DNA from 4 places in the Nocardioides zeae genome. Region 1 is predicted to be linked to each of the others. Evidence: predicted binding sites of a transcription regulator. Region 1 holds the regulator's gene; each other region holds the start of a gene.
The links. The regulator LexA, encoded in region 1, represses DNA repair genes until DNA is damaged. The targets are predictions, from matches to a motif close to TCGAACANNTGTTCGA.
Positions count from the first base shown of each region.

Region 2: recA (recombinase RecA) is a predicted target of LexA. The motif match lies at 826-841, and genes of this name have one in related genera.
Region 3: QE405_RS18000 (HNH endonuclease signature motif containing protein) is a predicted target of LexA. The motif match lies at 1,242-1,257, and genes of this name have one in related genera.
Region 4: QE405_RS07555 (HNH endonuclease signature motif containing protein) is a predicted target of LexA. The motif match lies at 1,262-1,277, and genes of this name have one in related genera.

Region 1 is NZ_JAUTAN010000001.1:12,315-14,513, forward strand. Features, by position in the region: gene QE405_RS00040 (hypothetical protein) at 91-534, opposite strand; gene lexA (transcriptional repressor LexA) at 616-1,359, opposite strand; gene QE405_RS00050 (LysM peptidoglycan-binding domain-containing protein) at 1,706-2,098, shown strand.
Region 2 is NZ_JAUTAN010000001.1:1,204,912-1,207,110, forward strand. Features, by position in the region: gene QE405_RS05755 (MFS transporter) at 1-789, shown strand, start outside; gene recA (recombinase RecA) at 1,005-2,042, shown strand; gene QE405_RS05765 (regulatory protein RecX) at 2,044-2,199, shown strand, end outside.
Region 3 is NZ_JAUTAN010000001.1:3,794,184-3,796,382, forward strand. Features, by position in the region: gene QE405_RS18000 (HNH endonuclease signature motif containing protein) at 1-1,227, opposite strand, end outside; gene QE405_RS18005 (glycerophosphodiester phosphodiesterase) at 1,581-2,199, shown strand, end outside.
Region 4 is NZ_JAUTAN010000001.1:1,577,643-1,579,841, reverse strand. Features, by position in the region: gene QE405_RS07555 (HNH endonuclease signature motif containing protein) at 1-1,178, opposite strand, end outside; gene QE405_RS07550 (error-prone DNA polymerase) at 1,290-2,199, shown strand, end outside.

The DNA.
Region 1 (2,199 bases):
GCACAGGTCCGTCGCCCTGGGGATGACGGGTCCGCGCTGTACGGGTGGGGACGGAGAGCGGGCCGTCCTGATCCGTGCGGCCCGCGCGGATCAGAAGAAGGAGAGCACGTAGGCGCCGAGGAGCGCGACGATCACCACGAGGGCCACGACCCGGGCCCAGGTCGGGACGCTGCTGACGAAGTGGTCGGGCGTACTGTCGTCCCGGACGCCGGTGTCACGGAGCTCCGGCGGGTCGTCGAGGTCGCCCGCGTAGGGCTCCCCGGCCTGCCACCCGCCCCCGTTGGACGGGTGCTGGCGCCGGGCCTCGAGCTCCGCGGAGCACTGGTCCATCCAGGCGTCGACGACGCCCGCGTCGTACACCTGGGCGTCGTGCACCGCCGGGAACGGACGGGGGTCGAAGGGGCCGGGGTGGAAGCCGGTGCGTCGGCCGCGACGCATCTCCTCGACCAGCGCGGTGACGTGGGCGTCCACGTCGCGGATCCGGTAGCCGTCGGCAGCCTCCAGCACCGGGAAGCGCGGGGTGTCGCTCGGCATTGCGGTCTCCTCGGGGACGGCCTCGACGTGATCCTACGGCCGTCCCCGGGCCCGGGACGACCGGGCCCGGAGCAGTCGGGATCAGAGGCGGCGGAGGACCGCCGTCACCTTGCCGAGGATGGTGGCGTGGGTGCCGTCGATCGGGTCGTACGCCTCGTTGTGGGGGAGGAGCCAGACCTGCCCGTTGCGGCGCTGGAACGTCTTCACGGTCGCCTCGCCGTCGATCATCGCGGCGACGATCTCGCCGTTCTCGGCCGTCGGCTGCTGGCGGACCACCACGTAGTCGCCGTCGCAGATCGCCGCGTCGATCATCGAGTCGCCGGACACCTCCAGCATGTAGAGCGTGCCGTCCCCGACGAGCTGCTGCGGGAGGGGGAAGACCTCCTCGACCCGCTGCTCCGCGAGGATCGGGCCGCCGGCCGCGATCCGTCCGACGACCGGCACGTACGTCGCGGCGGGGCGCGCCTCGCCGATGTCGGTCTCGTCGATGACGGACTCGTCCGCGCTGGAGAGCGCCGCGCGCTCGACCTCGAGGCCGTGCCCGACCACCTGGATCGCCCGGGGGCGGTTGGGGTCGCGACGGAGGTAACCCTTCTCCTCCAGCGCCTTGAGCTGGTGGGCGACCGAGGACGAGCTGGTGAGGCCGACCTGCTCGCCGATCTCGCGCATGCTCGGCGGGTAGCCCCGCTCGTCGAGCGCGGTCGTGATGACGGCGAGCACGCGCGCCTGGCGCGGCGTCAGGCGCGCCTGCCCCGCACCGGGCTGCGGCACCGCCGACACGTCCGTCACCCCTGCGTCGTCGCCCGGGTCCTTGGTCGCCGCCATGTCCGTCCTTCTTTCCGCGCCCTCGGACGCTTCGCCGCTCGGTCGACTGCTCGGTGCCCCCGCGCCGTGCTGCAGGCGGGACACCGTCGCGGACCGCACGCTAGTCGTCGGACCCGTGCGGATTCAAACATCTGTTCGACCGGCGTGTCCCGTGTCGCCGTCGGTACGCCGTCGAAGAAATGTTCGACCGCACCCTTGATCCGATCGAACACCTGCTCTAGTGTCGCTCAGGTGTTCGATCGAACGTGTGATCGACGGTGGGTCCGGCGGTGACGCCGACCAGAACTGTCGGTGGCCGTCGATAGACATCGCTCGTCACGACCCGACACTTCCCCAGGAGGTCACCATGAGCTCGACCGCATTCGCCCCGCAGCTGCCGGCAACCCGGTCCGCCCGTCCTGTTCGCGCGGTCCGTCCGGCGCGCCCGGCTCCCCGGGCGCAGGGCTCGCTGCGCCTCACGCGACGCGGCCGTCTGGTGGTGCTGGTGCTCGGTCTCGTCGCCATGCTCGCCCTGGGCGTCGTCCTCGGCTCGGTGTCCGCCGCGAGCGACGAGTCGACCGCCGGGCAGACGGAGACCATCCGCGTCCAGTCGGGCGACACGCTGTGGGACATCGCCGCGGCGCGTGCCGGTTCGGGCGAGTCGGTGCAGGACGTCATCGACGAGATCCGCTCGATCAACCACCTGAGCTCCGGGGCGCTGATGGCCGGCGACCAGCTCGAGGTGCCCGCGGCCGGCTGACGCCGCACCGCGTCGCGGCAGGTCCGCGACGCCCACGATCCCGGCAGGTCGACTCGACCCCGACCTGCCGGACCAGGGGAAGAGAGCGAGGGGCGGGCCTG
Region 2 (2,199 bases), 1.2 Mb from region 1:
ATCGCCCGCCGCATCGGTGTGCCCGAGCTGACCGGCCCCTTCGTCATCGGCGCGGTCGCGATGCTGCTGGCGGCGCTCGTCGTGGGGGTGGGCCTCCGCCCCGACCCGCTGCTGACGGCGCGGCGGCTCGCGGCCGGCACCGCGGGGAGCGCGCCGGTCCGCCGCCGTGGCATCGACTGGGCGGTCGTGCGGGAGGTGCTCGCGACCCGGCCCGCGGTGACCGCCGCGGTGGTGGCCCTCGCGTGCGCCCACGCGGTGATGGTCGCCGTGATGGTGATGACGCCGCTGCACATGGAGCACGGCGGCGCGGAGCTCGACGTGATCGGCCTGGTCATCAGCATCCACGTGCTCGGCATGTTCGCCTTCTCGCCGCTCGTCGGCCTCGTGGCCGACCGCGGAGGACGAGGTCCCGCCCTGGGGATCGGTGCGGCGGTGCTGCTCGTCGCGCTGGGCCTGGCCGGGACGTCGCCCGAGGGTCACTCCTGGCACATCGCGACCGGCCTGTTCCTCCTCGGCCTCGGCTGGTCGTTCGCGACGGTGGCGGCGTCGACCGCGATCGCCGACGGCACGCCGCTCGAGGCGCGCACGGACGTGCAGGGCGCCTCCGACATGGTCATGGGCCTGACCGCCGCCGTCGGCGGCGCGCTCGCGGGCGTCGTGGTCGGGGCGTGGGGCTTCGGCTGGCTGGCGGCGGGCGCCGCGGTGCTGGTGCTCGCGCTGTTCGGTGCGGCCGCGGTGACGGTACGGGCGGGAGCGGCGCGGTCCGACGAGGGGCACGATCCGACCTGAGGCGCGTCGCGACACGCCGAGCGGCGGAGTCGTCCGTCGAACACGTGTTCGTCTACGCTTGCTGTCCACAGGCACACGATCGGGTCGAGTTCTCCCCAGGCGTCGCGCGGCGCTCAGGGTTGTCAGTGGCTCGGCCTAACGTCGTGCCCATGAACTCACGTGGTGGCCGCCGGCCATCGAACGACTCGGGCGGAGCCCGGAGGGAAGGACACACCATGGCTGGTGCAGACCGCGGCAAGGCGCTCGACACGGCGCTCGCGAGCATCGAGAAGCAGTTCGGCAAGGGCTCGATCATGCGGCTGGGCGACGACACCCGCGCGCCGCTCGAGGTCATCCCCACGGGATCCATCGCGCTCGACGTCGCGCTCGGTCTGGGCGGCCTCCCGCGCGGCCGCGTCGTGGAGATCTACGGTCCGGAGTCGTCCGGAAAGACGACGGTGGCGCTCCACGCGGTCGCGAGCGCCCAGCGCGCCGGCGGCATCGTGGCGTTCATCGACGCCGAGCACGCGCTCGACCCGGAATACGCGAAGAACCTCGGCGTCGACACCGACGCCCTGCTGGTCTCCCAGCCCGACTCGGGTGAGCAGGCGCTCGAGATCGCCGACATGCTGGTGCGCTCCGGTGCCCTGTCCCTCATCGTCATCGACTCCGTCGCGGCGCTCGTGCCGAAGGCCGAGATCGAGGGCGAGATGGGTGACAGCCACGTCGGTCTCCAGGCCCGCCTGATGAGCCAGGCGCTCCGCAAGATGACCGGTGCCCTCAACGGCGCCAACACCACCGCGATCTTCATCAACCAGCTGCGCGAGAAGATCGGCGTCATGTTCGGCTCGCCCGAGACCACGACCGGTGGTCGCGCGCTGAAGTTCTACTCGTCGGTCCGCCTCGACGTCCGTCGCATCGAGACGCTGAAGGACGGCACCGACATGGTCGGCAACCGCACCCGCGTCAAGGTCGTGAAGAACAAGGTGGCCCCGCCGTTCAAGCAGGCCGAGTTCGACATCATGTACGGCAAGGGCATCAGCCGTGAGGGCGGCCTGATCGACGTCGGTGTCGAGGCAGGCCTCGTCCGCAAGGCGGGTGCGTGGTACACCTACGACGGCGACCAGCTCGGCCAGGGCAAGGAGAACGCGCGCAACTTCCTGCGCGACAACCCCGACCTGGCCGACGAGCTCGAGAAGAAGATCCTCGAGAAGCTCGGCGTCGGCCCGCAGGTCGACCAGCCGGCCGAGCCGCTCGGCGTCGACGACTTCTGAGATGACGGCCCGAGCGGCCGGATCGCACGAACCCGGCACCGGCGCCCCGGGGGATGACCCCTGGGCGCCGCCGCCGGAGGACGAGGCGGCCGCGGTCCCCGACGCCGATGTCGAGCAGGTGGCGCGCACCATCCTGCTCGACCAGCTGACGGGTCGT
Region 3 (2,199 bases), 3.8 Mb from region 1:
GGCGCGGCAGTGGTCGAGGTCGGCGGTGCGTGAGCTGCGGGTGCAGTAGGGGAAGACGCAGCGGGGCCAGCGGGCGCGGACGTGGTCGGCGATGCGGTCCGGTGGGGTGTAGCCGTTCACGGCGTCCTCGAGGTTGAGGTCGATGATCGGCCTGATCGTGACGGTGGTGTCCGGGCTGGCGCACCAGGCCTGGACCTGCTCGGCGGTGATTGCGCCGCGGGGTGCGCCGGGGGTGTCGAGGCGGGCCAGGTCGATCCCCGTCATGCCGGTGCAGGCGTCGATCCCGGGACCGAACCCGTTCAGGGTGCCGGCGATCGCGGCCTGGTCGAGATGGACGAACAGCACGACCTCGCGCCGCGCCCGCTGGACCGGTCGGGTCTCGTCGCCATCAGGCCCGCTGGCCGCGTCGTACTGGAGCGTCGTGACACCGTCGCAGCGCCGGGCGATCTCACCGAGGGCGATGGAGCGGCGGACGTCGAGGTCTTGGTCGCACCCCAGGGCGACCAGCTGCCGCGCCACGTGCGCGACCGTGCGCTCCAGGTCGAGCGCGTCGGCCAGGTCGAGGGTCCCGTGGACGTCCACGGTCCCGCGCAGGCACCCAGTGAGCGGGTCGGTGTAGCCGATGTCGCCCAGCTCGATCGTGAGGTGGCGTCCTCCGTCAGCCTCGGCCCGTTCGGCTTCGGTGGTCTCCGGGTCGAACCGCGCCGCGGCCTCCGCCACCAAACGGTCGACCTCGGGACCGGTGGCCTTGTGCGCGACGTACGCGATGTGGCGGTCCACGAAGCTCGCCGCCTCGAACGTCAAGGTGCGGGTGCTCTGCGCGATGCGGCGTCCGCGCCAGACGTCGACCTCACCCGCGGCGATCCGGGCCTGGACACGCGGGAGGCGGTAGCGCAGCTCGATCGCATCCCCCACCAGTCGCCGTGCGGCGTCGAACGAGCACCCCCGGGCGGCGGCGACCTCGCCGATGCAGAACTCCGCCACCACCGGCGCTCCCGGGCCGCCCAGTTCGAGGAACTGATCCCCCGCCAGAGCCTCGACGAAGGACTCCTCGCGCCACTCGCCCAACGCCGTGATCGGATCGCCCACGACCTCCTCGGAGGTGTGCGCCGTCGCCCAGTCGCCCACGGCGACGAACGCAGCCGCTTCCGCGACACGAGCCGCCGTGGCGCGCTCGCGGACCGCGTCGATCAACGCGGTCGCCGTGTGCTGGGTCCCCCGATCCATGACCCCAACTCTAATCGAACAGACATTCGATAACCACCTTTTGGTGGTGATCTGTGGATGACCGATCCGAGGCCGGCGTCGAGTTGTCACGTACGCAGCGACGAGTCCCCAACCTGGGCCGCGGCGTATATAGCATCTCGGCGCGCCCGCCGCGCCGTTCGACCCACCTCGACGCCCCCGCCGCGCCGTTCGACCCACCTCGACGCCCCCGCCGCGGCGTACATGACAACTCGACGCACCCGCCGCGCCTTACAACCCACCTCGGCGCTCCCGCCGCGCCTTACAACCCACCTCGACACACCCGCCGCGCCGTACAACCCAACTCGACGCCCACGACGGGCAGGATGGTCCGCATGAGGCCGCAGGTCGTCGCGCACCGGGGGGACAGCGAGGAGAACGCCGAGCACACGCTCGGCGCCTTCCTCGCCGCGATCGAGGCGGGCGCCGACGGGCTGGAGTGCGACGTGCGGCTGACCGCCGACGGGCACCTCGTCTGCGTCCACGACCGCGACCTCCGCCGCGTCGCCGCGCAGCGCCGGGGGCTCATCTCAACGATGGAGCTCGCCGACCTCCACCAGCTGGACATCGCCTCCTGGAAGCGGCCCTGGGCGGAGCTCGACGACGAGGCGCCGGTCGTCGACGAGTCGATGCACGGCGTGCTCACGCTGCGCCGGCTCATGGAGGTCGCCGCGGAGGCGCCGCGCCGCGTCGAGCTGCTCATCGAGACCAAGCACCCGACCCGGTACGGCGGCCTCGTCGAGCGCCGCCTCGTGCAGCTGCTGAGCGAGTTCGGCTGGGACGGCGCCGACGCGCCGGTGCGGGTCATGAGCTTCGCCCACACCGCGCTGCAGCGGGTGCAGCGGCTCGCGCCGGAGGTGCGGGTGGTGCAGCTCTTCGAGCGCGCGGAGATGTGGCCCGCCCTGCGCCGCATGATCGGCCGCGACTGGATGGTCGGCCCCGGCATCGGCGAGC
Region 4 (2,199 bases), 1.6 Mb from region 1:
CAGGCGAGGCGTCTTGCTTCGGCGGCGCTGATCTGGCCGCCGGTGTCGAGGGACGCTGTCGCCAACCCACCGAGGAGTGACTCGAGGGTCATCGTGACGACGACGGTCGCGCCCGTGCCGCCGGCGTTGGGGAGGTCCTTCTGGTCGAGCATCTCGAGCACCTGTTGGAAGGCGTGTCCGTAGCGCTCGGGTGTCGACCGGTCCCGTTGGAAGCGTCGCTCGGGGTCGTCGGCGGTGTTGAGGTGCTGCGGGGCGGCGTAGGCGTCGAGGGCTTTGCGGAGCATCGCGCCGTGGAGCTCGGGGATCACGAACCGGCCCCACACGCGACCGAGGCCGTCGGAGACCATGCTGAGCCGCGAGGTGCCACGGGCCTCTCGCTCCTCGCGCTCCAGCAATGCCGCCTCGTGGGCCTCGCCCACCTCGGGAGCGATCACGGTGAGGATCCTCTTCCCCAGCGCTCGCAGGGCCCGGGCGTCGTGGTCGGCCGCGAAGCCCACCATCGCCTCCTCGGCCTGCAGCCGCAGCTCGGCCGGCAAGCCCTGGGGGAGCGCGTCGAGGGCCTTGACGATGACGTCGGCCTGCTCGGTATCCACCGCACCGGTCTCACACGCCGGCGCGAGGTGAGCCCGGTAGCGGCTCGTGTCGCCGGTGATCGCCTCACCGATCCGCGCGAACCGGTAGGCGTCCCGCCGGGTACTCGCCGTGGCGTTCGCAAGCCACACCGCTGCGGTCGAGGCGCCGTTGCTCCGGTGAAGCTCGATCTCCTCGACATGCTGCACCAGCACGGCCACCAGCGCGGAGGCCCGCGCAACCAGCCGATGGGCGTCGATCAGCGCGATGCCGGTCTGCGGTGCGCTCAACCAGCCGAGGCCCGTACGCCCGTCGGCAGCGAGCACGTCCGTCGCCGTCCGGATCGCCTCCAGCAACGGGTGCCCCACGTCGACACCCGGCACCGTCCATCCGGGCTCCGATTCCCTCGGGGACTCAGACGCGTCGTACCGCTCCTCGTCGCTCGCGACGATCCGGCAACCCAGCGTCGCCTCGACCGGCCACTCACCCGTGGCGAAGGCATGCTCCAACCAGTCCGGCTCCGGCGCATCGACCAAGAACTCGGCAGGGGGTTCCGGCACCGGTGGCCCGAAGCCACCGGCGTCCCCAGAAGAGCTGACCCCCGTCATGGCGACCACTCAACCCGAGCCCACCGACAGTTCTGAGGAGGGGCGGGAGCGACGCCGTACGGCTGTGGACAAGAAACTACGACCCGAACACATGTTCGATAAAGTGGCGGCATGGGATGGAACAACCCGGCGGTGCCGTGGAGCGAGCTGGAGCGGCGGCTCTCGGCGCGCCCCGGTGCCGACGACGCGCCGATCTCGCGTCGACGGCGCCGCCGTCCGGAGGCCGTCGCGGTGGAGGCGCCGGTGGGTGCGGTGCCCTACGCGGAGCTGCACTGCCACAGCCACTACAGCTTCCTCGACGGGGCGAGCTCGCCGGAGGAGCTGGTCGTCGAGGCGGCTCGGCTCGGGCTCCACGGGATCGCGCTGACCGACCACGACGGGTTCTACGGGGCTCCGATGCTGGCCGAGGCAGCCGCGGCGGTGGAGGGTGGCGCCCTGCGGACGGTGTACGGCGCGGAGCTGTCCCTCGGGTTGAGCGGTCCGCAGAACGGGGCGGCCGATCCGGAGGGCGCCCACCTGCTGGTGCTGGCCCGCGGGGTGGAGGGCTACCACCGTCTGGCGGCCGCCATGACGGACGCCCACCTGCGTGGCGACGAGAAGGGACGCCCGGTCTACGACCTCGACGAGCTCGCGGAGCGGGGGCGGGACCACTGGATGGTGCTGACCGGTTGCCGCAAGGGCACGGTGCGCACCGCCCTCGCCGCTGGCGGGCCTCGCGCCGCGAGGGCGGAGGTCGACCTGTTGGTCGAACGGTTCGGTGCGGACAACGTCACCGTGGAGCTGTCCCACCACGGGCGCCCGTCCGACCGCGAGACCAACGACCTGCTGGCCGCCGTCGCCGCCGCGGTCGGTCTCCCGGTCGTGGCCACCAACAACGTCCACCACGCGACCCCGGCGGGGCACCGGCTCGCGGGGACGATGGCGGCGGTGCGAGCACGACGCAGCCTGGGCGACATGGACGGCTGGCTCCCGGCGGGTCCGGCGGCCTACCTGCGCAGCGGGGCCGAGATGATGCGGCTGC